DNA from 3 places in the Streptomyces sp. NPDC031365 genome. Region 1 is predicted to be linked to each of the others. Evidence: riboswitches for the same ligand, from Rfam matches in the RefSeq annotation. Region 1 holds a riboswitch; each other region holds the start of a gene.
The links. Region 1 has a riboswitch for cobalamin ahead of ACZ5C2_RS20945 (CbtB-domain containing protein). Riboswitches for the same ligand answer to the same signal wherever they lie in the genome.
Positions count from the first base shown of each region.

Region 2: linked by a shared signal. The riboswitch ahead of ACZ5C2_RS21970 (energy-coupling factor ABC transporter permease) and the one ahead of ACZ5C2_RS20945 (CbtB-domain containing protein) in region 1 are both predicted to bind cobalamin.
Region 3: linked by a shared signal. The riboswitch ahead of ACZ5C2_RS18245 (cobalamin biosynthesis protein) and the one ahead of ACZ5C2_RS20945 (CbtB-domain containing protein) in region 1 are both predicted to bind cobalamin.

Region 1 is NZ_JBVIIM010000014.1:14,817-17,065, reverse strand. Features, by position in the region: gene ACZ5C2_RS20955 (heavy metal translocating P-type ATPase) at 1-713, opposite strand, end outside; gene ACZ5C2_RS20950 (heavy-metal-associated domain-containing protein) at 828-1,115, opposite strand; cobalamin riboswitch at 1,264-1,418, shown strand; gene ACZ5C2_RS20945 (CbtB-domain containing protein) at 1,450-1,686, shown strand; gene ACZ5C2_RS20940 (CbtA family protein) at 1,697-2,249, shown strand, end outside.
Region 2 is NZ_JBVIIM010000015.1:4,786-7,034, reverse strand. Features, by position in the region: gene ACZ5C2_RS21980 (golvesin C-terminal-like domain-containing protein) at 1-294, shown strand, start outside; gene ACZ5C2_RS21975 (hypothetical protein) at 291-776, shown strand; cobalamin riboswitch at 975-1,158, shown strand; partial or broken gene ACZ5C2_RS21970 (energy-coupling factor ABC transporter permease) at 1,189-1,693, shown strand; gene ACZ5C2_RS21965 (energy-coupling factor ABC transporter substrate-binding protein) at 1,690-2,052, shown strand; gene cbiQ (cobalt ECF transporter T component CbiQ) at 2,059-2,249, shown strand, end outside.
Region 3 is NZ_JBVIIM010000011.1:60,315-62,563, reverse strand. Features, by position in the region: gene ACZ5C2_RS18250 (cobyric acid synthase) at 1-96, opposite strand, end outside; gene ACZ5C2_RS18245 (cobalamin biosynthesis protein) at 93-1,034, opposite strand; cobalamin riboswitch at 1,154-1,275, opposite strand; gene ACZ5C2_RS18240 (hypothetical protein) at 1,471-1,692, opposite strand; gene ACZ5C2_RS18235 (inorganic phosphate transporter) at 1,724-2,249, opposite strand, start outside.

The sequences.
Region 1 (2,249 bases):
TCCAGATAGCGCCCGGCGAGGATGAACGTGGTCACCCCGGCCGCGGCCTCCAGGTAGATGGAGGAGGAGCCGTCCCCACGGGAGATGGTGAACTCGAAGCCGTGCCGCATACCCGGCATCCCGGCGTGACCCCAGAACAGCGCCCACACCGACCAGCCGAGCGCGGCGAGCGTACCGATGGACACCAGGGTGTCCATGGTCGCGGCGCCATGCCGGGCGTTGGTCCAGGCGGCCTTGTGGAAGGGGAACGCGCCCCACACGACGACCGGCGCGGCCAGCGTCAGCGAGAGCCACTGCCAGTTGTCGAACTGCAGGGCCGGGACCATCGCCATCAGGACCACGGGCACGGTGAGCACCAGCGACACGTACAGCCGCTGCCGCAGTGACAGGAGCTCGCCGTCCGCCGCCGGAGCGGCCTCACCATCGCCCCCGTCGGCGGTGGCGGACGCGGGCGGAGGCGGCTCCTCGGCGGTGTAGCCGGTCTTCTCGACGGTTGCGATGAGGTCGGCGACCTCGATGCCGTCCGTGTAGGAGACCCTTGCCTTCTCGGTGGCGTAGTTGACGGTCGCTGTGACGCCGTCCATGCGGTTGAGCTTCTTCTCGATACGGGCCGCGCACGACGCGCACGTCATGCCGCCGATCGAGAGCTCGACCGCGGAGGGGGGCGTGGGTGCCGTGTCGGGGACTGCCTTCTCGGGAGCCGTGCTGGTCATGTGCGTATCTCCAGGGGGAGGCCGGGACGTACAGCGTCCGTATCAGCGGAGCGATACGTCCCGGCGCGGGGAGGAATTCGCGTGTCCGAGGCCCGTGGGCCCCCGACTGAGCTGTCAGGCGCGGCCGACGAGCTCGTAGCCCGCCTCGTCGACGGCGGCGCGGATGGCCGCCTCGTCGAGCGGGGCGGCGGAGGTGACGGTGACCTCGCCGGTCTTGGCGACGGCCTGGACCGCGGTGACGCCGTCCAGCGCGGAGATCTCCTTCGAGATCGCGCCTTCGCAGTGGCCGCAGGTCATGCCGGACACCTTGTAGACGGCGGTGACGCCGACGCCCTGGACGTCGACCGTGGTGCCGGAGCCGCAGGAGCCACAGCAGGAGCTGGTGTTCGTCTCGGTGGTCATGGCTTCTTCCTCGGGTCTGGATGCGTGGGTCATTTCCGGGAGGGACGCCGCTTCCCTGACCCTCCCGGCCGATAACAACACTATACCCCCTAGGGGTATTCCGGTACCTGTGATGCCGCTCACGCGATCTGTTTGAAACGGGCCCGAATAGCTAATTTACTTAGTAGGCGCGTCGCGACCTGCGACGACAACTTCACATCGAGGCGACGGTGAGCAGGAACCCGGTGAGAGTCCGGGACGGTCCCGCCACTGTGACCGGGGCTGCCCCGGGAGTCAGACACTGACCCGTCGTCCTCCTGAACGGCGGGGCGTGTGCACCCCGCGAGGAGGTTCCATGAGTGCTTCGGCGGCTCCACAGGTACGACCGGCCGCTGGCCTGGTCGTCCATCCGCTGCGAGACGGGCTGATCGCTGCCGCGGCAGTGATCGTCGCCCTGGTCGCGCTGGACGCGGTCTTCCTCGACCAGGGCGCGCTGCTGTCGCCGGTGCTGGGCAAGGTCGCGACATCCGCCAACTACGTCCACGAGTTCGCCCACGACGGTCGGCACCTCCTCGCCGGCCCTTGCCACTGAGGGAGCGTTCGTGACGTCACTTCTGTCCCTGCTCGGGCGCGGTGCCCTCGCAGGCGGAGCCGCCGGCGTGGTCAGCGGAGGATTCTCGTGGCTGCTGGCCGAGCCGCTGTTGGACAAGGCGGTACGGCTGGAGGCGGCCCGCGAGGAGGCGAGCGGCGGTTCGGCCGCGGCGGAGGTCTTCTCCCGTTCCACTCAGCACGCGGGTCTGCTGGTGGCCGCCGTCCTCACCGGAGCGGCGATTGGGACCCTCTTCGCCGTCGTGTACGCGATCCTGCACCGCCGGGATCCGGACGCTGAGCCCTGGCGGCGGTCGTTGATGCTGGCGGGCGCCGGCTTCACTGGGGTCTGGCTGCTGCCCTTCCTCCGCTATCCCGCCAACCCGCCAGGCGTGGGCGATCCGGGAACGATCGACACCCGCGTCAACGCATGGCTCGCGGCCATAGGGATCGGCGTGATCGCCGTCGCCCTGGCCTGGCGTCTCCAGGGGTGGCTGGCGGAGCGCGGCCGTTCCGCACCGCAGCGTCAGCTGGCCGTGACGGCCATCATGCTGGCCGCGCTGGCGT
Region 2 (2,249 bases), on a different contig from region 1:
GTCGCGGTCCTGAAACTGAAGGTGGACACCACCAGGGGCAGCAACGCCAAGCAGGCGTATCTTGGCTACTCGCTCAGCGACGACGAGGCGGCCCGTCTGCGCGTCCCGGGTGACAACCTGGCGCAGAGCAGCTCGATCATCTCCAGGAGATCGGCGCGGTTCGACGCGAACATGGCCTACCTGTCCGGAACCGGGCAGTCCATGTCCGACCTGTTCGGGCTGTCGTCGCTGCCGGCCACTCAGTACGGGGATCCGGGCGGCTTTTGCTCCAACGTCGTGAGGAACTGTGGATGATCCTGCAATGGACAAGAACGCTTCGCCTGACGGGAGCGGCCGTGGCCGTCGTCGTGTTGGCGGCCGGGTGGATTCTCATCCGTGAGTGGATGCAGCTGCCCGGTGTGCCGGACGACGTGGTCGAGTCCGCCGCTTCCGGGAATGTGCGCATCCTGGCCGAAGGGCACTCCTCGAACCCGGGGAACGACTGGGAGGAATCGCTCGCCCTCCTTGCCGTCTCCCCGGTGTCCGCGGACGGCGATCCCGCCGAGGACATCGCCAAGTCCCTCCGGTCGGCGGGCTGGAGCACGCGAGCGGGCGGAGTCGGTCCGCTGCTCTTGTCCGGGGACACTCCGGCGGAACATCCCGAATACGGGGTGACGGTGCAGAGCTACGAGGACTTCCCCTGCCTCGCTCGACCCGAGGTCTGTGAGGAGTTCGAGAGCGCGGCGGAAGACGGCGACGAGAACCTGTTCGTGGCCACCTTCATGCCGTACGTCTGAGAGTCCCGTCCACAGTACCGACGAGGGGCCCCGGTCAGCCTGGCGCTGACCGGGGCCCCCTCCGCGGTCCACCGGAACTCCTCCAGGGCCGTCGAGTGTGAGACATGGCACCTCCGGGGTGTCCGAGTGCACCGGTGTGCGGGTGTGCGCCCGGATTCGCGCCCCTGATGCCCGCTTGTCACCACCCCCGGGGGCCGATTACTGTCACCACGCCTTGGTGAACGGGAAATCCGGTGTGATGCCGGTGCGGCCCTCGCCACTTGATCGGGAAGTCCGGCTCCAGCCCTTACGGGCAGCCACTGGGTCCTTCGGGACCCGGGAAGGCGGGGCACGGGCGGTGGTACCCGTCAGCCAGGAGACCGGCCAAGGCGCGTCAACCATCCACGAGGTGCTGGAGAGGGTCTGCTGAGCCATGCACATAGCCGAGGGTTTCCTGCCTCCGGCGCACGCGATCGCCTGGGGTGCCGCGTCCGCTGATGGCGGTCCTCGGCACCATCACGCTGCTGTTCCAGGCGCTGCTGCTGGCGCACGGCGGGCTGACCACGCTCGGCGCCAACGTCTTCTCCATGGCGATCGTCGGCCCCTGGGCCGGATACGGGGTCTACCGGCTGCTGCGCCGGTACGACGTGCCGCTGATGGGCGCCGTCTTCGGCGGCGCGTTCGTCGCCGACCTGTCCACGTACTGCGTCACCAGCGTCCAGCTGGCGCTGGCGTTCCCCGACCCGGGCAGCGGGTTCCTGGGCGCGCTCGGCAAGTTCGGCGCCATCTTCGCCGTCACGCAGATCCCGCTCGCGGTGAGCGAGGGCCTGCTGACGGTGCTGGTGATGCGGCTGCTGGTGCAGTCCAGCAAGGGGGAGCTGACCCGGCTCGGGGTGCTGCTGGCGAGGCCCGCGAAGCGTGCGGCGGTGGCCCGGTGAAGCGCAACACGAAGATCAATCTGCTGCTGCTCGCGGTGGCTGCGCTGGCGGTGCTGCCGCTGGCGCTCGGTCTGGGCGACCACAAGGAGGAGCCGTTCACCGGCGCCGACGGCGAGGCGGAGACGGCGATCGTCGAGAACGAGCCGGACTACGAGCCCTGGTTCTCGCCGCTGTACGAACCGCCGTCCGGGGAGATCGAGTCGGGGCTGTTCTCCCTCCAGGCGGCGATCGGCGCGGGCGTCCTCGCCTACTACTTCGGCCTGCGCCGGGGCAGGCGGCAGGGCGAGGAACGGGCCCGCGCGGCGGCCTCGGCCGATGCCGGGGAACCCGCCAAGGGCCCGGCAGCGGACGGGGACTGACCTCCCGTGCTGCCCATCGACGCGGCGGCGCACGGCAGTCGCTGGCGCCGCCGCCATCCCGTGGACAAAGCCGTGCTCGGGCTCGGCCTGACCGTGCTCGCGATCTCGCTGCCGGCCTGGCCGGGCGCGGCGCTGGTGCTGGTGACGGCGCTGGTGCTGCTGCTCGGCCCGGCCGGGGTGCCGGGCCGGGGGCTGTG
Region 3 (2,249 bases), on a different contig from region 1:
GCCGCTTCGCACCAGCCACCGGCAGATCCCGGCGGTGATCACGCTCTTGCCGGCGTCCGAGGTGGTCCCGGCGACCAGCAGACCCCCACCGCTCATGACGTACGCCCCTTCACGACGCTCCGCGCGAGGACGCCGGCCCCGAGGGCGAGCCAGCCGACGCGCCGTGAGAGCCGTACCGCCCGGTCGATGTCGGACACGGCCACGGCCCGGCCGCCGCCGCCCAGGACGGGCCGCTGCTCGACCCGTCCGCCGTAGGAGAGGGTCCCGCCGAGCCGCACGCCGAGGGCGCCCGCGAAGGAGGCTTCGACGGGCCCGGCGTTGGGGCTCGGATGCTTGCGTGCGTCGGCCCGCCACGCCCGCAGGGCACCACGCGGGTCCGGGCCGCCGAGCGCGGCGAGTACGGCGGTCAGCCGCGCCCCCGGCCAGCCGACGACGTCGTCGAGACGGGCGGAGGCCCAGCCGTAGCGGAGGTGGCGGGGCGACTTGTGGCCGACCATCGCGTCCAGGGTGTTGACGGCCCGGAAGCCGAGCAGGCCCGGCACTCCGGCGACGGCACCCCACACCAGCGCGCCGACGACGGCGTCGGAGGTGTTCTCGGCGACGGACTCGACCACCGCGCGGGCGATCTGGTCGGCGTCCAGCGCCTGCGGATCCCGGCCGCACAGGTGCGGCAGGCGGGCCCGTGCCGCCTCGACGTCCCCGGCCTCCAGTGCCCGTCCGATGGTGCGGGCCTCACGGGCCAGCGAGGTCCCGCCGACGACGGCCCAGGTGGCGACACCGGTCAGGGCGGCGGAGGCGGCGGGGGAGGAGCGTACGCAGCGGGTGGCGAGGCTTCCCAGCGCGACGGCCGAGCCGACACACACGGCGGTGTGCACGGCGCCCCGGCCCCGGTCGTCCCGCCACAGCACTCGTTCCACGGCAGCCGCGGCCCGCCCGAAGGCGGCGACCGGGTGCCCGCGGCGGGGATCGCCGAGCAGCAGGTCGCCGAGGAGGCCGGCAGCGGCGCCGTACGCGAACACGCGATCGGCACCCATGGGTTCAGCCGGTGACGGATCCGGAGGGAGCGGCCCCGAAGCGGGGTGGAGTGTCGCTGATCGACCTCGACAGGCTGCCGCGCATGGCGATATGTCCTCACTCAGGGTGTCCACGCCCTGGTTCGACGAGACCGGCGGCGAGAGTTCCTGGCTCCCGGGGGTGTTCCACCCCCGGTGACAGTGGCGGGACCGCGCCGGAATCGCACCGGCTTCCTCTCCTGCCGCCGTATTGGCTCAGGCAGTCCACCACGCCTCCGGAAGGGCCGTCAACTTGCCGTTGACCAGCGAGGCTGAAGTGTGCTGAGGCCCACAGAGGGGCTCCGGTGGGTGAACCGCGGCGGGGCGTGCATACGGCGACGGGCGGTGCGGGGGCCGAGGCTCCCGCACCGCCCGTCGGACGGAGACGATCCGCGGTCAGGTCATGACCGGGGAAAGGTCAGGCCATGATCAGGTAGATCCCGTACGCCACCGCCGCCGCGCACGCCGCGAAGCAGGCGTAGGCGCCGGTGACCGCCAGGGCCGCGGACTGGCCCTGCGTGGCGGCCCGCTCACGGCGGGACAGGCCACTGATGCCGAGGGTGAACAGGCCCACCAGGGCCACGGTGACCACGAGGCTGATGCCGAAGACGGAACCGAGGGCCGCCCAGTCGATCTTCATGGTGCTCTTCTTCCTTCGTACCGGGTCGCGGTCAGGCGGGGGTCTTGGCCGACGGTGCCGGGCTGGTGAGGGCCGGGATCGTGGCCGCGAGTTCCTCGGTCACGGTGCCCGCGGGAGGCGGGTTCACCGCGGCCATCGCCTGGGTCACCACGCCGGACGGCTCCTCGTCCGGCACCTCGTGGTCGTTGACGTTGGTGTGGTCGATGACCTCACGCCGGGAGATCTTCCAGATCGCCGCGCTGGAGGCGACCAGGAAGACGGCCACGACGGCGGTGCCCCCGGAGCCGAAGCCGCAGACCCACTCGGCGAGGGCCGCCACGAGGGCCGCCGCCGGCAGCGTCAGACCCCAGGCGACGAACATGCGGGTGGCGGTCGACCAACGGACGACACCGCCCTTGCGGCCCAGGCCGGCGCCCATCACGGAACCGGAAACGGAATGCGTGGTGGAGAGGGAGAAACCGAGGTGCGAGGAGGCCAGGATGACCGTCGCGGCACTGGTCTGGGCGGCGAAGCCCTGCTGCGGCTGGAGGTCGGTCAGGCCCTTGCCCATGGTGCGG